DNA from 3 places in the Paenibacillus sp. P36 genome. Region 3 is predicted to be linked to each of the others. Evidence: predicted binding sites of a transcription regulator. Region 3 holds the regulator's gene; each other region holds the start of a gene.
The links. Region 3 encodes Rex, which represses fermentation and respiration genes when NADH is low (regulators of the CRP and FNR family bind a similar motif). Its sites were predicted from a motif close to TTGTGAAATATTTCACAA; they were not measured.
Positions count from the first base shown of each region.

Region 1 (6,677 bases), 2.4 Mb from region 3:
TTTTGCCTCTTGGAGCATATGCTCTACTTTCTTCAATAAATGCGGATCTATTTCTTCCATAACATCAATCATGTGTGCAACAACTACTTCCCCAAAATCTTTAATAAGCCCCTCTGTAACATTTCTGGTTTGCTCCAAAATAAAATCTTCTCTGGTAGTAACAACCTTGAATTGAGCAAGCTTATTTCGCCCTCGACCTGAGGCCATCTTAACCAAGAGCCCTTTTTCGGATAATCTATTTAATACCGTCATGATTGTCGTCACAGAGTAGTCATGTTCTGACTTCAAACTTTCACGAAGCTGCTGCACATTTAACCAGTCTCCCGAATCCCACATTAACTCCATAATCAAAGTTTCCAGGGATCCCAGAAAACGACTAACTCCCTCTTCTTGCATGCGATACCCTATTTTTTTCATTTACCTCGTTATTCCCCTTTAGTTGTGTTTCACGTGCTGAAGCATCTGCACAAAAATTTGCTCAATATGTTCATCATCCAAGGAATAATAAACGGTCTTTCCGACTTTACGGCGTTTAACAATTCTAAGATTTCGTAGATATCTGAGTTGATGTGATACCGCGGACTGGCCCATTCCTAGAATTTGTACAATATCGTGAACACATAACTCTTTATTCAATAGGGTATGAATGATTTTCAATCTGGTCGGATCCCCGAGTGCTTTGAACACTTCAGCTAACCCGTTAACAGTTTGATCATTTATTAATTGATCCTTTAAGACATCAATATTTGAAGTTCCATTACAAGTGTCATCACATTGATCTTGTACGGTTTTAGGCAACATATCTTCCATAAACATTCTCACTTTCTGATGATAAAACTTACGATTTACACTCATTATAACAGAAATCCTATGTATATTGTGAAATTGGAAATACTACTGACCAAGATCTCTCCATATTATTGCCATTTCAATTTTTTTCAAATATAATAACATATGAATACTTGATCATATGTTGTAGGAGGGGTTTAGATGCACAACCACAGTCACACACATCATGAACAGGGACATAACCATTCTGATCATGATCACAATCATGGGCATGGACTTGGGCATAGTCATGCACCCAATAATAAAAAAGGATTAGCCATTGCTCTCATTATTACAAGTGGTATCATGTTCGTGGAGTTTTTCGGAGGCTTAATTACAAATAGCTTAGCTCTTCTTTCGGACTCAGGCCATATGTTGAGTGATGCCGTATCCTTGGCATTGAGCTTAGTGGCTATGTGGTTCGCAAACCGACCAGCTTCTCCGCGGAAATCGTTCGGTTACTACAGGTTTGAAATTTTAGCCGCGTTGTTCAATGGATTAGCCTTATTCATCATAGCTGCTTTTATTATAAAAGAAGCTATAGCGCGGTTCTTTGATCCACCTACTGTTTCCAGTGGATCTATGATATTAATTGCCTTAGTCGGACTCCTAGCCAATCTGTTGAGCGTTTGGGCATTGATGAGACAAAGTGATGTGAAGGACAACATCAATGTTCGGAGCGCTTATTTACACGTAATTGGAGATGCCCTAGGCTCAGTTGGCGCTATTCTTGCAGGACTATTAATGCTTTTTTTCGGTTGGTACATTGCCGATCCTATAATCAGTGTAATCGTTTCTGTTCTTATCCTAAAAAGCGCATGGGGAGTTATTCGCACCGCCATACACATACTAATGGAAGGCACACCTGCAACAATTGATGCCGATCTAGTTAAAAAGACACTAGAAAGCATTGATGGAGTTATTAATGTTCACGATATGCATGTATGGACAATTACATCAGGTCTTGACTCTCTGAGTTGTCATATTCTAATTGATGATTCAAAAGATAGTCAGATTATTCTACAGTCAGCCATTCATGAAATAGAAAAGAAGTTTAAAATACAGCATACAACTTTTCAAATTGAAACTTCGAATATACAACATGCGGAATGCAAAATATAAAATAGTAAAGAACCGAGTCGTTGTTTATTAAGTAACAACGACTCGGTTCTTTACGTATATTTTCAGGATTTTTTAAGTATATAAGCGGTTTTTCAAGAGATCCTTTCATGCTTGTTTACTAACTTTTGGTATTTCTTCTCTCTCGAGTCCCAGCGGTTGCTAAACATTATAATTCCAATGGTTGGTAAAACGATCACTCTTGAGATCGTATAACTCATTATTAATGTACCGTTAGTAATTAACTCAATTATACTAAACAGCATCGCTAGTCCAACGCCAAAACCAAGTAAGCCATACATTAAAACATACTTCCTTCTTCCAATTCCTCGCTTGGCATTCCAAGTATGCAGAAACTTTTTCTCTTTACTATTCACTCATGCACCGTAACCTTTCTTTAGATAGAATCGTATCGCCTTAAAATACTATATACCATAGTATTTTAAGGCATTTCAAATTGCTTCCCCTTTCTTGAAGTGAGAACTATCGTTTAGTGTTACTTTCAACCCTTTATGTTAACAAATTATCATATGTTCATTTCATATATCAATTTGTTCTTATAACGTTCAATTTTCCGTTAGTAAAGTTGTAAAACTTTGTTCAATTCGTATTCACAGATTATGTGAAAATAATCACATACAATGGAGTACACTAATTCCATAACTAAATAAAATTTACCAGAGGGTGATACAACTTGGTCCCATTTCGAAAACATGAAAAGCGATTAATGTACCTCATGTTCAGTGTTGCTTTTGTCATGTTGGTTTCATTTATTCGCAAACTTTTTTAACCTAGATAAACGAAAAGGAGATGATTTCACATGCCTACCTACGATTCCGTGTTTTATAGCCGGCTACTAACAGAGACCACATTGGCGTTTCACATCATTTTCGCTACAATCGGCGTTGGTGTTCCCGTCATGATCATGTTGGCTGAGCTCGCTGGCATTAAACACAAAGACCCCTACTACACATTATTAGCACGAAGATGGGCCAGGGGTTTCGTTATCACCGTTGCTATTGGTGTGGTTACCGGTACAGCAATTGGCCTTCAACTCAGTTTATTGTGGCCTACCTTTATGCAAATTGCCGGACAGGCCATTGCGCTTCCATTATTTCTAGAAACCTTTGCTTTTTTCATTGAAGCTATATTCCTTGGTATTTACTTATATACATGGGAACGATTAAAACCAATGCATCATCTCCTTCTACTCGTGCCTGTTGTCATCGGCTCCTCCGCTTCAGCTTTTTTTATAACTACTGTAAATGCATTTATGAATACCCCTCAAGGATTCTCACTGAAAGACGGCTTAATTACTAATGTACAACCGATATTAGCTATGTTTAACCCTTCTATGCCAACCAAAGTAGCGCATGTGCTCTCCTCTGCTTATATGACAAGCGCATTTATCTTGGCAGCTATTGCAGCCTACTCTCTTCTCAAGAAAAAAGATGACGTCATATATGCTAAAAAGGCGTTAAAATTGACTGTCACCGCCGGTCTTGTATTTGCTGTGACTACAGCACTTATTGGTGATTTATCTGCAAAATTCCTAGCTCAAAATCAGCCTGAAAAACTTGCTGCAGCAGAGTGGCATTTCGAAACCACGGCCAATGCGCCGCTCATACTAGGTGGTATTTTGACTGATAGGAATGAAATTAAATATGCTTTAAAAATTCCATACGCGCTTAGCATTTTAGCAGGAGGTACTCCTAAATCTGAAGTAAAAGGGCTTAATGAGATTCCCCCTGATCTTCGTCCTCCTCTATACGTTCATTACTTTTTCGATGCTATGGTAGGTATAGGGATGTTCGTGATTGTTGTTGCTATTCTTCATTTGTGGTACGCAAGAAAAAGATCCGTTAAACCTTATCCTAAATGGCTATTAGCGATTATAGTTGCTTGCGGGCCTCTTTCCATGCTTGGTATTCAATGTGGATGGTTTTACGCTGAAGTTGGTCGTCAACCATGGATTTTACGTGGGTATTTAAAAGTTGCAGATGCGGCAACTACCTCTCAAGACGTGGATTTGATGCTATTGCTATTTTGTTTCCTTTATATCGTACTAGCACTCACCGCAGTCAAAGTGTTATCCAAACTCTTTAGAAAAAGTGATGTCGCAGACGAATTAATAGCCCTTGGCATTTTCGGGGGGAGGTCAAAGAAATGAGTCTTGAAGTTATAGGAATTACGGTTTTATGGATTTTTTTATACGGGTATTTAATCGTGGCATCCATTGACTTCGGTGCAGGTTTCTTCAGTTATTATTCTGTCATTACAATGAAACAGCATATCATTCATAAAATTATTGAGCGCTATCTTTCTCCTGTCTGGGAAGTAACGAATGTCTTTTTGGTTTTTTTCTACATCGGAATGGTCGGATTCTTCCCGGAAACAGCACGTTATTATGGTACCGCCCTTCTCGTTCCAGGCAGTATAGCCATCATATTGCTTGCCATTCGAGGAGCCTACTATGCCTTCAGCAACTACGGTTCGAAGGATAATAAATGGTATATGCTCATCTATGGAGCAACTGGCTTGCTCATCCCTGCAACCCTCTCTATGGTACTTACCATTTCAGAAGGCGGAATCATTATTGAGCAAAATGGATTGATCCTGCTTAACTGGCAAAGGCTGCTCGGCAGTCCCTATACCTGGTCCGTCATTTTACTGTCGTTGGTCAGTGTTCTTTACATCTCTTCCATGTTTCTTTCGTATTATGCATACAGAGCAGAAGACAGGCCCGCATTTAAAATCTTACGTGGGTACGCCCTTTTTTGGAGTGGGCCAACGATTCTTGCAAGTTTTCTTGTTTTTTTCACGATCAATCAACAAAACCCGGAGCATTTTAGCAACATGCTTTCCCATGGCTGGATGTTTGGAACATCGTTCCTATGCTTCTTGATTGCAGTCTTCCTTCTTTGGAAGCAAAGGAATTTGGGTACTTCATTCATATTTGTGCTGCTGCAATTTGCTTTTGCCTTTTTTGGTTATGGTAAAGCCCATCTACCGTATATTTTATTTCCCTACATCACCATCCATGAAAATTTCACAAATCAAACGATGGGGACTGCACTGGTTATCGCCTTTATCGCTGGAATTGTAATTCTAGTCCCATCACTCTTTTTACTCATGCGTTTATTTCTGTTCGATGCCGATTATGTACAAGGCAGATTAATAAAGAAAGGAAGTTAAACTTATGGAAAACTTTCTAATTCAGTATACTGCGCCGGTTATAGTACTGTTTTCGCTCGTATTTATGCTTTTTTGGGTTACGAGAAGCAGTGATGTCATTGAATGACATGCCAGAAAATAGAGTTTTAGACTGCCGCTTATATATCTTCATTTCTAGCTCTCATAAAATTAAACCCCGGTCACCTTGATGACTGGGGTTTAAATAATCATTTTCTTAATTTCCGTTGAAGTAAATGCATTGGGTAAGAAAGTAGCAAAATTTACCTGCCCTTTTGCGCCAATACCTTTAATAGCACCGTTACTGACTCTGCTCGTGTCGTTTTATCACCCGGAGCAAATGTATTCGAGCCTTTACCTTCGATCATACTCAGCTTTTTCATGGCTCCAACTGCACCTTTCGCCCAGTCTGGGATGTCTTTGTCGTCCGCAAAACCTGTTGCTGTTGCCGCTTCAACGGATTGTCCCAGCGCTTTGGCGATCATCACGGCCATCTCTGAACGTGAGATTTCGGCATCTGATCGGAACGTGCTATCTTCATAGCCTGTAATGATGCCTGCTTGTACCGCTTGCGCAACCGATTTCTGCGCCCATGTTCCGATCTTTCCTTTATCCGTAAACGTCAGTTCGGCTCCATTTCCTTGCGGCTTGAGCGTATTCATCAGCATAACCGCAAATTCCGCGCGTGTTACGGTTTTATTAGGCTTAAAAGTACCATCAGGATAGCCGTTAACAATCCCAAGGTTTACCGCTTGCTTGATACTCACCTCAGCCCAATGTCCAGATATATCGCTGAAATGAATGGATGGTATGATGTCTGTTGGAGGTACAGTCGCCCCTTGACCCACAGCAAAAACGGCATATTTCGTAAAATGATTAACCTCTACGGTAATCTTGCCCTCGTTAATCTTACCGCCGGGAACCTTCACCCATTCCTTTTTCGTTTCGTCAAAATAAAATACGGATACGGTTTGGTCACCGCTCAATTTGGACTTATCAAATACAAACGTCAGTGTGATTGGTTTAATAAAGTTCTCTGAGAAGTTCTTTACGATCTCAAAAACCGGGCTAGCAAGAGCCTTTTGGTTGGTTAGAAGTGCTTGCGCTTCTAATACTTTGGTAATCGTTACATTGAGTTCCCGATTCGTAGCGCCTGCCGGAATCGAGACTGTAACCTCTTGATTCAAACTAACCTCGCCCTTATCGCCTGCTGGGAGCGTTAGTTTACCATCCGTGTAGGCACCTGTTGAAGCTGAACCTGATGATCCTGATCCACCTGATCCACCTGACCCTCCTGATGGCCCACTACCTCCACCAGCGTTTGCACGCGTTATGGTAACCGTGTAGGTTTTCGTGGTACCATCCTGTGCTGTCACTACCAAAGTGATCGTGTTACTTCCAACAATCAAAGGAATGACATCACTTGTCCCGCCACTTGTAACCGAAGTTCCGTTCACAGCTACCCTTGCTTGGCTCTCCGATACGGTTGGCGTTACGGCCGTGCTGGAAACCTCATTCGCCACATTGGCTGTGTACGC
Region 1 covers NZ_AP038372.1:969,495-976,171, reverse strand. The annotation lists gene ACKTT9_RS04495 (BlaI/MecI/CopY family transcriptional regulator) at 1-417, opposite strand, end outside; gene ACKTT9_RS04490 (metalloregulator ArsR/SmtB family transcription factor) at 436-801, opposite strand; gene ACKTT9_RS04485 (cation diffusion facilitator family transporter) at 991-1,950, shown strand; gene ACKTT9_RS04480 (cytochrome ubiquinol oxidase subunit I) at 2,768-4,117, shown strand; gene ACKTT9_RS04475 (cytochrome d ubiquinol oxidase subunit II) at 4,114-5,142, shown strand; gene cydS (cytochrome bd oxidase small subunit CydS) at 5,147-5,248, shown strand; gene ACKTT9_RS04465 (cadherin-like beta sandwich domain-containing protein) at 5,403-6,677, opposite strand, start outside.
Region 1: ACKTT9_RS04480 (cytochrome ubiquinol oxidase subunit I) is a predicted target of Rex. The motif match lies at 2,568-2,585, and genes of this name have one in related genera.

Region 2 (6,677 bases), 2.8 Mb from region 3:
GAGCAGATTAGTCACTTAGTGCGAGGCCGGCAGACTAAGTAAGGGAACTGGGGTTCGCTATTCGGAGAAAAACGAGCATTTTTCCATCTGAGCGGAACTACAAGGTCTTATTTCTCCGCCATAGCTCGTTTTTCAGCTGAAACCAGCGAAATAGAGGCTTGTAGTTCCCCTCGCCTGTGAAAAACATGCCCTTTCAGAGAAATAAGGGACTGTAGTTCCCCCACAGTTAAATCAATCAACCTTACGGGGAATAATTAACCGCACTCTCGTGCCTTTCCCCATTTCAGAGAGAATATCCAGCTTGCCTCCGATACTTTTTGCTCTTTCCTCCATGCTAAAAAGGCCGACGCCTTTAGAATTCCGCCCTCTTTCGAAGCCTTTTCCCTTATCCGAGATCTCCACTTCTACAGCTGATTCCTTCTCATGTACAAGGACACTAGCCTCCGACACATCCGCATATTTCGCAATGTTGGTAAGAGCCTCCTGAATAACTCTATAGATCGTAGTCTCCTCTAGGACTCCTAATCTCTTACGTAAATTGCTATCCAGTTTCACTCGAATGCCATAGTGATCCGTGTAGTTCTCGATATGCGTGCGAATGGCAGGAACAACGCCGAGATCATCCAAAACGGATGGCCGAATTTTCCAAGCCAGACTGCGCACCTCTTCGATGATGGCTGAAACATTTTGCCGGAGATGCCCTATCTCGGATTCCGGTTCGTCTCCAATGAGCCGGTCCATTTGGATCAACAAAGAGAACAGGCTTTGCCCAATGCCATCATGCAATTCTCGCGAGAATTTCCTGCGTTCCTCCTCTTGAATCTGCATGACCTGTGACATCATCAGCTGCAGCTCTTCCTCTACCCGCTTCAATTGCGTTACTTCATTACGGATCGCTAAGTATTGATAAGCCCGGCCTTGATCATCCACAAAAGGGACAATCGTCGTATCGACCCAATAGAATGTACCGTCTTTGGCTCTATTTTTGATCTCACCGTGCCAGACCTTGCCTGCAGAAATCGTTGCCCATAAATCCGCCATGAACGCTTTATCATGATAACCGGAATTAATAATCCGATGGTCTTTGCCAAGGAGTTCGGACCTGTCGTATTGCGAGATTTTACAAAACTTATCATTGACATAAAGAATCTTGCCTTTGGCATCAGTACCAGCAACGATGGAAGACTCATCAAGCGCAAACTTCACATCAGATAGCTGCTTAAGGGATTGTTTCAAGTCCTGCAATAGCTCGGATTCCGGCATATGCTCCTTATTCAAAGTTCAACAGCCCCTTCTTAGCCGCATATCTCACTAATTCCGGGCGTGTTTTTAACGCTAACTTTTCCATCACATTGCTTTTATGCGATTCAACCGTCTTTACACTAATTACCAATTGCTCAGCAATTTCTTTATTGGAGAAACCTTTCGCAATGCGCGCTAGAACTTCCTTTTCACGCTCGGAAAGCGATTCATACGGGCCGGAATTCTCCCCGCTCTTCATGCGCTCCATGTATTCGTTCATCAGCCTTTTGGTAGCCGTCGGATATAAATAAGCATCTCCTGCCGCAACGGAGCGAATGGCTGTCAATAATTCTTCATGCGGAGCGCTTTTCAAAATATAACCGGAGGCCCCAACGTGTATAGCCCTGAACAAGTACTCATCGTCATCATGCATCGTGAGAATCAAAATTGCCATGTCTGGCATCAATTGCTTTAATTTTTCAGTCGCAGTAAGTCCGTCCATACCTGGAGGCATGCTTAGATCCATTAACACGACATCCGGTGTAAGCATCCGGGCGGCCTGAATGCCTTCTTCACCAGCGGCGGCTTCGCCGACCACTTCCATATCATGCTTGCCGTTTAGCAGCATAACAAGCCCTGATCTTACGATGGCATGGTCATCCACAACCAGAATCTTTAGCATTTGCTTCCCCCTTTCAGCGGCAACTCCGCGGTTTAAGCTTCCATTTCATTTCATTTCATTCCATTCCTTTTCCCATCATAGCAAAAAAAACCTCATCCAGAAATGCCATTCATCGTGAGGCTTCCTTGCAAGGTCTCTCTATATAGGTTACCAACCTTTCGAGGTTATCCAGAATGGCTTTTATATCGTTTTCTTCATAGCTCTGGTCCGTGCGTCTTCCGATAAAAAGCAGTCCCTTCATCCCAGTAGAAGTAGAAGGACCCATGATGAGCGGGAATGCGGCAGCAGTCTGCAATTGCTCGGCAAGCATGACGGGGCATTCGCGCCTTTCTTCCACTGCTCTCGGATTGGCCGCATCGAGTTTAACCCATCTGCCCAGCCGCAAGGCTACGCCCGCGAGCCCTTCCCCCATTTTGATGACCATTTGCTGACAGCGATCATTTTTGTTGCCCAATATGTACATCCAACGCCTACGCGCTGGCTGATCGACGAAAGGAGCCAATGCGACGAAATCGCTTGACGTCATATCTCGAAGTCGTGTTAAAACATCCATGATGTTCACTTGACCGGCTGCCATTATACCACTTCCAATCTTTATGAATCCGTACGAAATCGCTTCTACTACCATTGTAGACGGTTCCATCTTACTTGTCTGTCAGGGAAAACCCTGATTTCCGTATCAGGAAATGAATTCATAAATCAGTGAATCTCCTGATAAACAAAAGTGTTAAAAAAGACTATCATGAAGATAGCCAAAAACCGTGGAGGAGCTGATCCACTATGATGAAATTTTTCTCTGAGACTAATTTAGATAGATTGAAAAACGCTATGCAGATGAAGCTGGCCAAAAAAGGCGAGTACCTGTTCTGGGAAGGTGAACCGGCAGACCGATTGTTCTACGTCTTCCAAGGCGGAGTCCGCATCACCAAAACATCAGAAACAGGCAAAAACCTCATCTTGCATTTGCATCAAACGGGTGACTTATTCGGGCAAATAGACCCCTTTCAGAATTCCGTGCAAAACTTCAGTGCCGAAGTTACCGCTGACTGCAAAGTTGGGGTCATTATGCGCAAAGATCTTGAGGACCTGCTGCAGCAGCACAGTGATCTGGCTATTGAATTCATGAAATGGATGGGGCTCATGCACCGGATGACCGAAACCAAATTTCGCGATTTAATGATGTATGGGAAGCCCGGGGCGCTTTGTTCTTTGTTAATAAGACTTAGTAACTCCTATGGCGTTCCTTCAGGCGAGCATACCTTGATCGATTATAAGCTTAGCAACACCGAAATGGCGGATATGATTGGTTCTACACGCGAAGGTGTCAACCGGATGTTAAGCGAAATGAGGAAAGAAGATGCGATTACCTATCGCAATGGTCAAATTGTTATTAAAAATGTAGACTATCTGCGAAATATTTGTCATTGTGAAAACTGTCCGTTAGAAATATGCAGAATGTAATAGCCTGTAATAGCCCCAATCTCCTCGCCACATTTCTCCTATGAAAAGAAGGATTCCAGATCCATTAGCACCCTATCCGTTAAAGGCAGAACAAACTGTTCTTCCATGGTGAGATGATCATTTAATATCAAACACGCCTGCAGGAGGTATGAGGCCGTTTCGGTTAACTGCTTTTTATTGAAAATAGGCGTTATATCGACAACGGCCTCCTTGAACGAATGAAGAAATGAAACACCCAATTGATGATCTTTTTCCAGAACCCAAAAGGATGGCATGATCGTAGGCGCTTGCTGACTATGAAAGTAGTTGATCAGGAAAGGGTACAACTCCTGTTCTTCCCACGCGGCATGCCGCTCCAGCTCCTCCTCGAAATGCGCTGCCTTCCGTCTTAAATCCTGAAGAATGTGCATGCCTTCCGCCGTATCATCGATCCAGCTCACTTCTTTGGCACTCGCTTCGAGACTCCGTAATTGTCTTCGCAATTGTTCATGTTCATCGGCCAAACGGTCCGTTGCATAAGCAAGCTTGGCTGGATTTGAAGACGCGAGTCCGATAGGGCGACTTCCCACATTAACCTCCATGCCTGATCCCTCCCAAGTTATTTATATGAAAGCACCTGATCTTCTCTCCATCTATGAGTGGAAGAACAGGCGCTTTGCTGAATTTTGTTCATTTGATTCTACCCTCATGTTATCTAAGCTTAAATGTTAAATGAAACCTGTTAACGATCTTATCGAACCATTTGTGCAAATACGGTAAGATTAAGTGATCTACCCCAAATTTCCCCGCATTGGCACCAGCTGCAAAGACAATGAAACCAAGCAGCACTAACCAAGGATTCGTGCTAACTGTTCCTGCGAACATATACATGAAGTTCATGATTAGTCCGAAGAAAATCGCTGTTGTTGTCAAAGCTCCCAACAAAAGCCCCAAACCAACCAATAATTCTCCCCAAGGAATGACTACATTGAAGATGCCAACGTGTGGAAGCGCGAAGTTTTTCAAGAAAGCTACAAAGTTGCCATAGACTAAATCCGTTGTACCTGTCTCAAGAACCGGTTTCGCGATGGCACCTTTCAAGTAGCCTGTAGCGTCAAATGCCTTTTCGCCGGTTATTTTGTGCCATCCGGCTACCATCCATGCCCACCCTACATACAACCGAACGAGTGTCAATAACATTGCTGCGTACTTATTCTCTCTGAGCCACTTCATCATCCGAACCATCTCCTTTTTCTTTTATGCTTTTATTGTAGCTTTCAGTAAAAGAGATGTATGTGATAAAAATCACATGCTCATCGATTTCAAAAGAAAAAGGCATGATCCCAATGGATCACGCCTCCCTCGCCATCCTATCTAATTTTCAACGGATTATTTGACCCCGGTATACACGAAAGCCCGAATAATATGTCTTTGTGCAAAAAAGAAAGCAATGAGAATTGGCGTTACCAGAATCATATTCCCTGCCATAAGCACGTTCCAATTCGCGACCCCTTCTTCTTCCCGGATCTTGGCAATCCCTAGAGGCAGCGTCCGCGCAACATCGTCTGTCGTCATAACAAGCGGCCAGAAATAATCGTTCCAATGCGCGATAAAGCTGAACAAAGCAAAGGTCGCCAGCACCGGCTTCGCCATAGGCACCATTAATTTCACAATAATTTGCCACTCTTTGGCGCTATCGAGCCGCGCTGCTTCAATCAATTCTTCCTGCACTTGTTTAAACGATTGCCGCAGGAGGAAAATGCCGAAGGCGCTGGACGCGAAGGGAAGAATAAGCGCAAGATGCGTATTCAACAGCTTCCATGCACTCAACTGCAAATAAACAGGCAAGAAAATTAATTGCGACGGGATCATTAAGGTCACCATCACCATGCCGAACAAAATTCCCGACGCTTTAAACTTATAACGAGCAAAGGCATAAGCCGCCGGAATAATCGTAAGCATCTGCAAAACGAGAATACTGATCGAGATGATGATACTGTTCGAAATATAGTGCAAGAATGGGCCTGATCCCCAAGCTTTGGCGTAATTGCTCCAAATGAACTGTTTTGGGATCCAATTCGGCGGAAAAATCATCGTTTCAGGCAGCGTTTTAAGAGAAGTAGAGAGCATCCATATGAATGGCATTGCAAAAATGAGGACTAACGCAATCATGCCAATCACGCTTATTGCACGAGTTATATATTGAAGTATTTTTGATGCAATTTCTTCTTTGCTGTTTACATATAACAACGTGCGATCCGCTTCCATGATCTGTTCAGCTTTCAATGGAGTCACTTCCTTTTATTGATAATGTACGCGTTTGGACATCAGTTTAAAGTAGATGATGGTTAACACGCCGACAATGAACAACAGGATGACTCCCGCCGCAGAGGCGTAACCAATTTTAAAGAACCGGAAACCGTATTCGTATATGTAATAAACAAGGGTATTCGTTGTGTTAACCGGCCCACCTTGCGTCATGATCGCGATCGTCTCAAAAACCTGAAAAGATCCAATCATATTGATGATCACGAGGAAAAAGATGGTAGGCGAAAGCATCGGAAGGATCAACTTGTAAAAAGTCGTCCAAGGTTTGGATCGATCCAGTGCTGCCGCTTCGTAGATGTCCTTCGGTATGCTTTGCAATCCGGCGATAAACACCAAGGTATTGTAGCCAAGTCCCTTCCAAACAGCGACGATAACTAACGAAATCAGAGATGTCTTTTGCGAGGAGAGCCAGGCGAGCTTGGCAAAGCCGAACAAACCGATAAACCAGTTTAATAAACCATACTGCGGATCCATCACCCATGCCCAGATCATGGAAATGGATACCCAAGAAACGATATGCGGACTGAAGATCGCTCCTTGCACAAAACTTTGAAACACACCCGTTTTATTCAGCCAAAGCGCCAAAATTAAGGAAAGTCCAATGATGAACGTAACCGTCAAAACGGTATAGATGGATGTGTTGTTTATTACTTGTATAAATTCTTTTTCCGTTAAGAGATCCGTAAAGTTCTGCATCCCGACAAAGTTCTTGTTAGGGCTAATAAAATTCCAATCATACACACTCAGGTACATCATATAAAGGATCGGATAGATAAAAAACAACGAAAACACAGTAATGGCTGGAGCCACCATGGCGTACGGACGCAGTTTTCCCCATATGGTCATATTAAACACCGCCGCCAGCAACAAGGATTTTCTCACGTTGGACATGTCTGGATATGTCGCGAATTCTTTGGCCCTCTAAGTCAAAATAGTAAAGCTGGTCATAAGGAATCAATACGTTAATATGATCATTCGTTTCCAA
Region 2 covers NZ_AP038372.1:6,108,387-6,115,063, forward strand. The annotation lists gene ACKTT9_RS27235 (hypothetical protein) at 1-19, shown strand, start outside; gene ACKTT9_RS27240 (PAS domain-containing protein) at 232-1,263, opposite strand; gene ACKTT9_RS27245 (response regulator) at 1,271-1,924, opposite strand; gene ACKTT9_RS27250 (GAF domain-containing protein) at 2,034-2,501, opposite strand; gene ACKTT9_RS27255 (Crp/Fnr family transcriptional regulator) at 2,705-3,385, shown strand; gene ACKTT9_RS27260 (hemerythrin domain-containing protein) at 3,424-3,966, opposite strand; gene ACKTT9_RS27265 (DoxX family membrane protein) at 4,076-4,600, opposite strand; gene ACKTT9_RS27270 (carbohydrate ABC transporter permease) at 4,754-5,536, opposite strand; gene ACKTT9_RS27275 (carbohydrate ABC transporter permease) at 5,666-6,538, opposite strand; gene ACKTT9_RS27280 (ABC transporter ATP-binding protein) at 6,540-6,677, opposite strand, start outside.
Region 2: ACKTT9_RS27265 (DoxX family membrane protein) is a predicted target of Rex. The motif match lies at 4,658-4,675, and genes of this name have one in related genera.

Region 3 (6,677 bases):
CATTCCCCTTTGCGGACAAGCCAGTTGCCGTCCACACAGACATCGACGACATCTTTGGCGCAAGCGGAATAAACAACATGTGAAACAAAATCTGTTTTTGGCAGGAAATGTGGCTGATCGATATCCAGCGCGATAAAGTCCGCTTTCATGCCTGGCTGCAGTAATCCTACGTTATCCAACCAAATGGATTCCGCCCCCATTTTCGTACCTAGCATCAGTGCTTCAGCAGCGGGTACTGCCAGCGGGTCACCAGAAACGCCTTTGTGAATCAGCGCGGCGAGTCTCATTTCTTCAAACATATCCAAATTGTTATTTGAAGCTGCGCCGTCCGTACCAAGTGAAACCTTCACTCCTGCGCGAAGCAATTCAGGCACACGCGCTACGCCGGAAGCAAGTTTCAGGTTGCTTCCTGGATTGTGAGAAACGCGAACATCATATTGTTTGAGAACATTGATTTCTTCATCCGTTAAATGAACTCCATGCGCTACAAGCGTTGGTCGGCTGAACACGCCGATCTTCTCCAGATGAGCAACAGGACGCAGTCCGTATTGATCTACATTTCCTTGCACCTCACGGCTTGTTTCCGACATATGCGTATGGATCGGTAAATTCAAATCGTGGGCAGCCTGAACGATTCGTTCAATATAATCCGGAGGACATGTGTAAGGCGCATGAGGAGACATCATCGTCGTGATACGTCCATTTGCAGCACCATGCCATGTTTTTGCAAACTCAGTGGCTTCTTGCAGCTTAGCCGTCTGTACATCAACCGGGCACAGTCCGATCACACCGCGGGCAAGAACGCCGCGCATTCCTGATGTCTCGACAGCTTTCGCCACTTCATTCATATGGTCGTACATATCGACAAAAGTCGTAGTCCCGCCCTTCATCATTTCCAGAATGGACAGACTCGTCCCCCATTTCACATCTTGGGCGGTAAATTTCGCTTCCATCGGCCACATTTTCTCTTCCAGCCAAATTTGCAGGGCTAAATCGTCGCCAAAACCTCTCAGCAGCGACATCGCGGCATGACCATGCGTATTGACCAAACCGGGCATGTACAACTTATTCGTACCGTCGATGATTTCATTGTAGTTTTCCTTAGGTTCAGGAATTTGTTCACCGATATATGTAATCAGATCGCCTTCTATGACCATGCAGCCTTTGATTGATGATTTACCTTCAATAGTAGAAATGAAATGACCGTTCATAATTAATGTTTTTTTCATACTAAAAAACCCTCTCTATGCTCATTCTAAGTTAAACACCGCTTTATAAACTTTACATCTTAAGGCTTGTAAAATCAAGGAAGTATACAATGTTAAGAAATTGTAAAATGTCACGGAATTTTCGTTGCTTTCGGTGCAATTATTATGATATTTTTAATTTTGTGAGTTTTTTCAACAAGTTGGTCTGTTTATCTTATAAATTCGATCAAAATCTTGTACATATAGTAAATACTAGGAGGCATTTATGACCACGTTATTCACAAAAAAGAACGAAGTCGATTTCTTGCAATTGCTCATCCGCGCTGCAGAAAACGCATTGCAAACTGCACAGCTGTTCCGCACAGCCATGATGGGTGACAAATCCCCTATAGACTACGTTCAGTCCATTCACGATCTTGAACATGCTGGAGACTCCATCACTCACGAAATTTTCAAAGGACTCAATAAAGTGTTCATTACACCGATCGATCGTGAGGACATCATGGTTCTTGCCTCCAAAGTGGATGATGTCACGGATGGTATTGAAGCTACAATCGCTCGTTTTGACTATTTGAACGTCTCGCATACGGATACATATATGAAAGACTTCTCGGCTGTCATCGTGGATTCCTGCCAACATATGCTTGATGCATTCAAATTGCTTGCGAAGAAAAAATATATGCAAATCCCTGAACATACGGTTGCCATTAACTCCCTTGAGAATGACGGCGATCGCTTGATGCGCGAAGGAATCCGTCAAATTTTCATCACGCGTAAAGATGTATACGAAGACTTTAAACTAAAAGAAATCTATGAGCGCTTGGAAGAAACAACGGACGCTTGTGAAGACGTAGCCAATATCCTAGATAGCGTAGTACTTCGTTATTCATAAGACTTAACCGGTCTATGTGTACGAAGGATAGTTTTCCAAATGGAAAACTCTTAGGAGGAAATCATGTTAACTTATTTGATCGTAATTGTTGTACTAGCCTTGCTTTTTGATTTCATCAATGGATTTCACGATACAGCCAATGCGATTGCCACATCCATTTCTACGCGCGCACTAAGTCCACGGGTAGCTATTGCCATGGCAGCGACGCTTAACTTTGTTGGCGCAATGGTATCCTCCAAAGTGGCCAAAACGGTCGGCGGCAGTATTGCTAACCCTGCTCAAATTGCCAATGGCGTTGAAATCGTAATCGCAGCCCTGCTCGCGGCGATTATATGGAACCTTCTGACATGGTATCTTGCGATTCCATCCTCTTCTTCTCACACTCTGCTCGGAGCCCTTGCCGGCGCGGTTATCGCTGGAGCTGGCGTGCATTCTGTCAATTGGAGCGGTTTTACGCAGATCATTATCATTTTGATCCTTTCACCGATCATTGCCTTCGCCCTTGGTTACGTCATTATGCTTTTGATCAAGTACATCGTCATCTGGTCGGGAAATACGTCCAGATCCAAGCTTAATCGCATTTTCAGGACTTTACAGATTATCTCTGCCGGGCTGCTCTCTTACTCACATGGCGGTAACGATGCACAAAAAGCGATGGGTATTATCGTTTTCGGTCTAGTCGCAGCCGATGTTCAAACGACATTGGACGTTCCGCTTTGGGTTAAAATCTCAGCGGCACTAGCAATGGGACTAGGAACTTCGATCGGTGGATGGAAAATCATTAAGACCGTATCCGGGAAAATTGTCAAAATCGAGCCGATTAACGGATTCGCATCCGATCTCACATCGTCACTCGTCATTCAATTCTCCACCCATATCGGAAAACCATTATCAACAACACATGTTATTTCCTCCGCGATTATTGGGACAGGCAGTGTCATGCGTTTCCATGAAGTTCAGTGGGGAACCGTCACCCGCATGTTGATTACTTGGGTCATTACCATACCGATCAGCATTGCGCTCGCGTACTCCATTTACTTCCTTATTTTCAGATTGATCTTCTAAATACAGAAAAACCGTCAGGGAATCCTGACGGTTTCTTTTTATTTCTTAGTCTAAATAGTACGCTAAACTTTGCAGTTCCGTTGTAAAATCCGCATAATGCACACGAACTTCCGGAGGAACCTTAATTATGACCGGTGCAAAATTCAGAATAGCTTCAATGCCGCAAGCAACAAACTGATTGGCCACATTTTGAGCTTCGCTCGCAGGCACCGTTATAATCCCGATTCGCACGCCTAACTCCGATAAAACAGCCTTCATTTCCCCCATCGGTTGAACGGTCAAATTATTAATCGTCTCCCCGGCTTTGGAGGGCATCGCATCAAAAACAGCGACAATCTTCATATCGTTTCGCAGATAAGTATTATAATTGCATAATGCCCGGCCAAGATTCCCCGCTCCAACAAGAGCCACCTGGATATGCCGGTCCAGCTTGAGAATCTGTCTTATTTTTTCGATCAAATAAGCAATATCGTATCCGATGCCTTTTTTACCGAACTCACCGAAATAGGCCAAATCTTTACGAATCTGGGCCGGATTCAGATCAAGTTTTTGACCCAAATCCTGCGAAGATACCGTTGCGACATTTTTCATGGCAAGCTCGTTCAGGAACCGTAGATAGATGGGCAGTCTGCGAACAACAGCTTCCGATATTTTTTGTGATTTCATTTCTACGCCTCCCCCATCCACTGCTCAATCCTTGGTAACATTTGTTCCGTTGTCATATGCTCAATTTTGGGTCCTGGCAGGGAGTAGAGGAAGTGCTTGCCATAGAAGGTTTCGATGACACGCGTATCGTAGATGATCACAATCCCTTTGTCTGATGCGCGTCTAACTAACCGGCCGAAGCCTTGTTTAAATCGAATGACCGCCTGCGGCACAGAAAATTTCATAAACGGGTTCTCGTTCCGTTTCTTAATATTTTCGCATTTAGCCTCAACGAGCGGATGATTCGGAGGTTGGAACGGCAGCCGGATAATGGCCAAGCAGCTTAGCGCATCTCCAGGAATGTCTACACCTTCCCAAAATGAACTGGTGCCAAGCAGCACGCACATCTTGTTATCCTGGAACATACGGGTTAATTTACTGCGATTGCCGCTGTCTACCCCTTGGCCAAGCACAGTAATCCCATAGGCTTTCAAGTAGTCTTTCATCCCGGCATAAATCTGTTTGAGCATCCGATTGGATGTGAACAAAATCAGCATTCGACCTTTGGTCACGATAGCGACTTCACTGAGGGATTCAATGAGGGATGCAATGAAAACGGGATCCCCTGCTCCCTTAATCGTAGGAAAATCTCTTGGAATAACCACCAAAGCTTGCTCACGATAGTTAAAAGGAGAAGGCAATTGAACCGTTTTGAGCTTACCGCTCTCTTCATCCTGCGGAATCACCAGGCCCAATTGATCAGCGGAGTATTGAAAGGATTTGTTCACGGACAAAGTCGCCGAGGTCATGATGATGCTTTCTTTTGTCTCAAAGAAATGCTGCTGAAGCAAGCCGCTGACATCCGTCGGTACTGAATTCAGCTGAAGCGACTTCGCCCTGGCGTACGTCCCTGCTTCCATCCAGTAGACATAACCATCATCCGCCATTTTCATAAAGAAATGAAGGGCATCTCGATGCTCATAGAGCTCTTTCACGGTGCCGTTAAGATCCGTCACTAAGCCTTGGACCCCGAACACGTCCTGATGCTCCTTCACATCGCTTAACAATTTATCCAGCGTGCGAAGCAAATCATTTGCGTTCAGATAAATATTGTCTTCCATCGTCAGCAGCTCGTGCCAATTAGGCGGCAATGTCTCCGGCTTCATGCGCAGGACATACGTGGAATTCTCCGTTTGCGACGGATCGCTTTTGGACGACAGCAGCTCATAGAGCGATTCGCTCAGACGATCCCAATCCTCTTTGATTTGCACGATTTTTGGGAAAAGACCATCAATCGTATGACTCCATGCCGCTGCCCGTTCTTGCTGCTCATCCGATTTCTGCAGTCTAAACCGCAACATCGGCAGCTGGCCGCTCCGATTATCTTTGTAAAGCCAGGTCAAGGAATGATACATCGCTGAGGAATGCAGCTCAATACCGAGATGTTTACTCGCCACTTCTTCGAAATGATGCGCCTCATCAATCACAAGGTGCTTGTAAGCCGGTAGGAGGCGGTTCTCCGCCTTCATATCGGTAAACAGAAGGGAATGGTTCGTAATGATCACATCAGCCGTGTTGGCGTCATTACGCGCACGATGATAGAAGCACTTTTTGTACCAAGGGCACATCCGGTTTAGACACGAGTCTGTATCGCTGGCTACCGAATACCAGAATTGAGCGCCTTTATTCCCAAAATGGATTTCCTCTTCATCCCCGTGTTCCGTTTCACTCAGCCAAACGACCATTTGTGCCGCTGTGATCGGATCCTCTTTGCCATTCTCGTAATCACGCGTTGTCAGTTTCGTCTCAAATTTGCGCAAGCACAAATAGTGACTTCTTCCTTTAAGCACAGCCGCCCTAAAAGGAACCGGAAATATCTCTTTCAGCAGCGGAATATCCCGCTCTCTGAGCTGCTCTTGCAGGTTAATCGTGTGTGTGGAGACAACCACTTTCTTCTCATATTTGATGCCATAATAAAGGGCTGGTATCAAATAACCAAGCGATTTCCCTGTGCCCGTTCCGGCTTCAATCATCAAATGCTGATCGTTCTCCAGCGATTTCTCCACTTCGTAGATCATCTGCTCTTGTGATTCCCGCTCTTCGAAAATCTCAAATTTCTGCTGAAGCGCCAGCTTCAAGCCTTGATGAAATTGTTGGAAAGAAGCGCCTAACCCATCTTCATCCGAAGGACCGCGGATATCATCCTCTTCGCCCCAATCCGTGACATTCAGCGTAAATTGGCGGAAATAACGATTCGTATCCGTATCAATGCTCGTAATCGATTCTTTATATAAACATATTTCGTCCAAAAACCAACCCAAATCGCTGGAGCTATTCTCAAAAATATGCTGCAACCGCTGAACCGTAAGGAGAGGCAGTCCAATCAGCCTTTCCAGACATCTGATCCAAATTTCAGCAGTAACCTCTGCGTCGCTATCAGCCTGATGAGGCCGTTCATGGTCAATGCCAAACAAACCGGCTACCATACTCAATTGAAGACTGGAAATCGATGGGAATAAAATGCGAAGCATATCCATCGTATCCAGTACTCGGCCTGAGAATGGCGGGTACCCGGTTTTGGTCAGTCCCCTTTGCAAAAAAGAAACGTCAAATGCCGCATGGTGCGCCACAAGGACGCAATCAAACAAAAGTGGGAACATATCCGACATCACTTGATCAAGCGTGGGAGCGTCAGCAACCATCTCATCCGTAATGCCAGTAAGTGTCGTAATGGAAGAAGGTATACCCATCCCTGGATGAACCAGAGAAGTATACCTGTCGATAATTTGAAATTGATCTATAATGACCAGTCCAACTTGGATGATCTCATCCGTAGGCTGACTTCCTGTCGTTTCAAAATCCAAAAC
Region 3 covers NZ_AP038372.1:3,354,643-3,361,319, reverse strand. The annotation lists gene ACKTT9_RS15005 (amidohydrolase) at 1-1,229, opposite strand, end outside; gene ACKTT9_RS15000 (DUF47 domain-containing protein) at 1,474-2,100, shown strand; gene ACKTT9_RS14995 (anion permease) at 2,164-3,165, shown strand; gene ACKTT9_RS14990 (redox-sensing transcriptional repressor Rex) at 3,211-3,831, opposite strand; gene dinG (ATP-dependent DNA helicase DinG) at 3,834-6,677, opposite strand, start outside.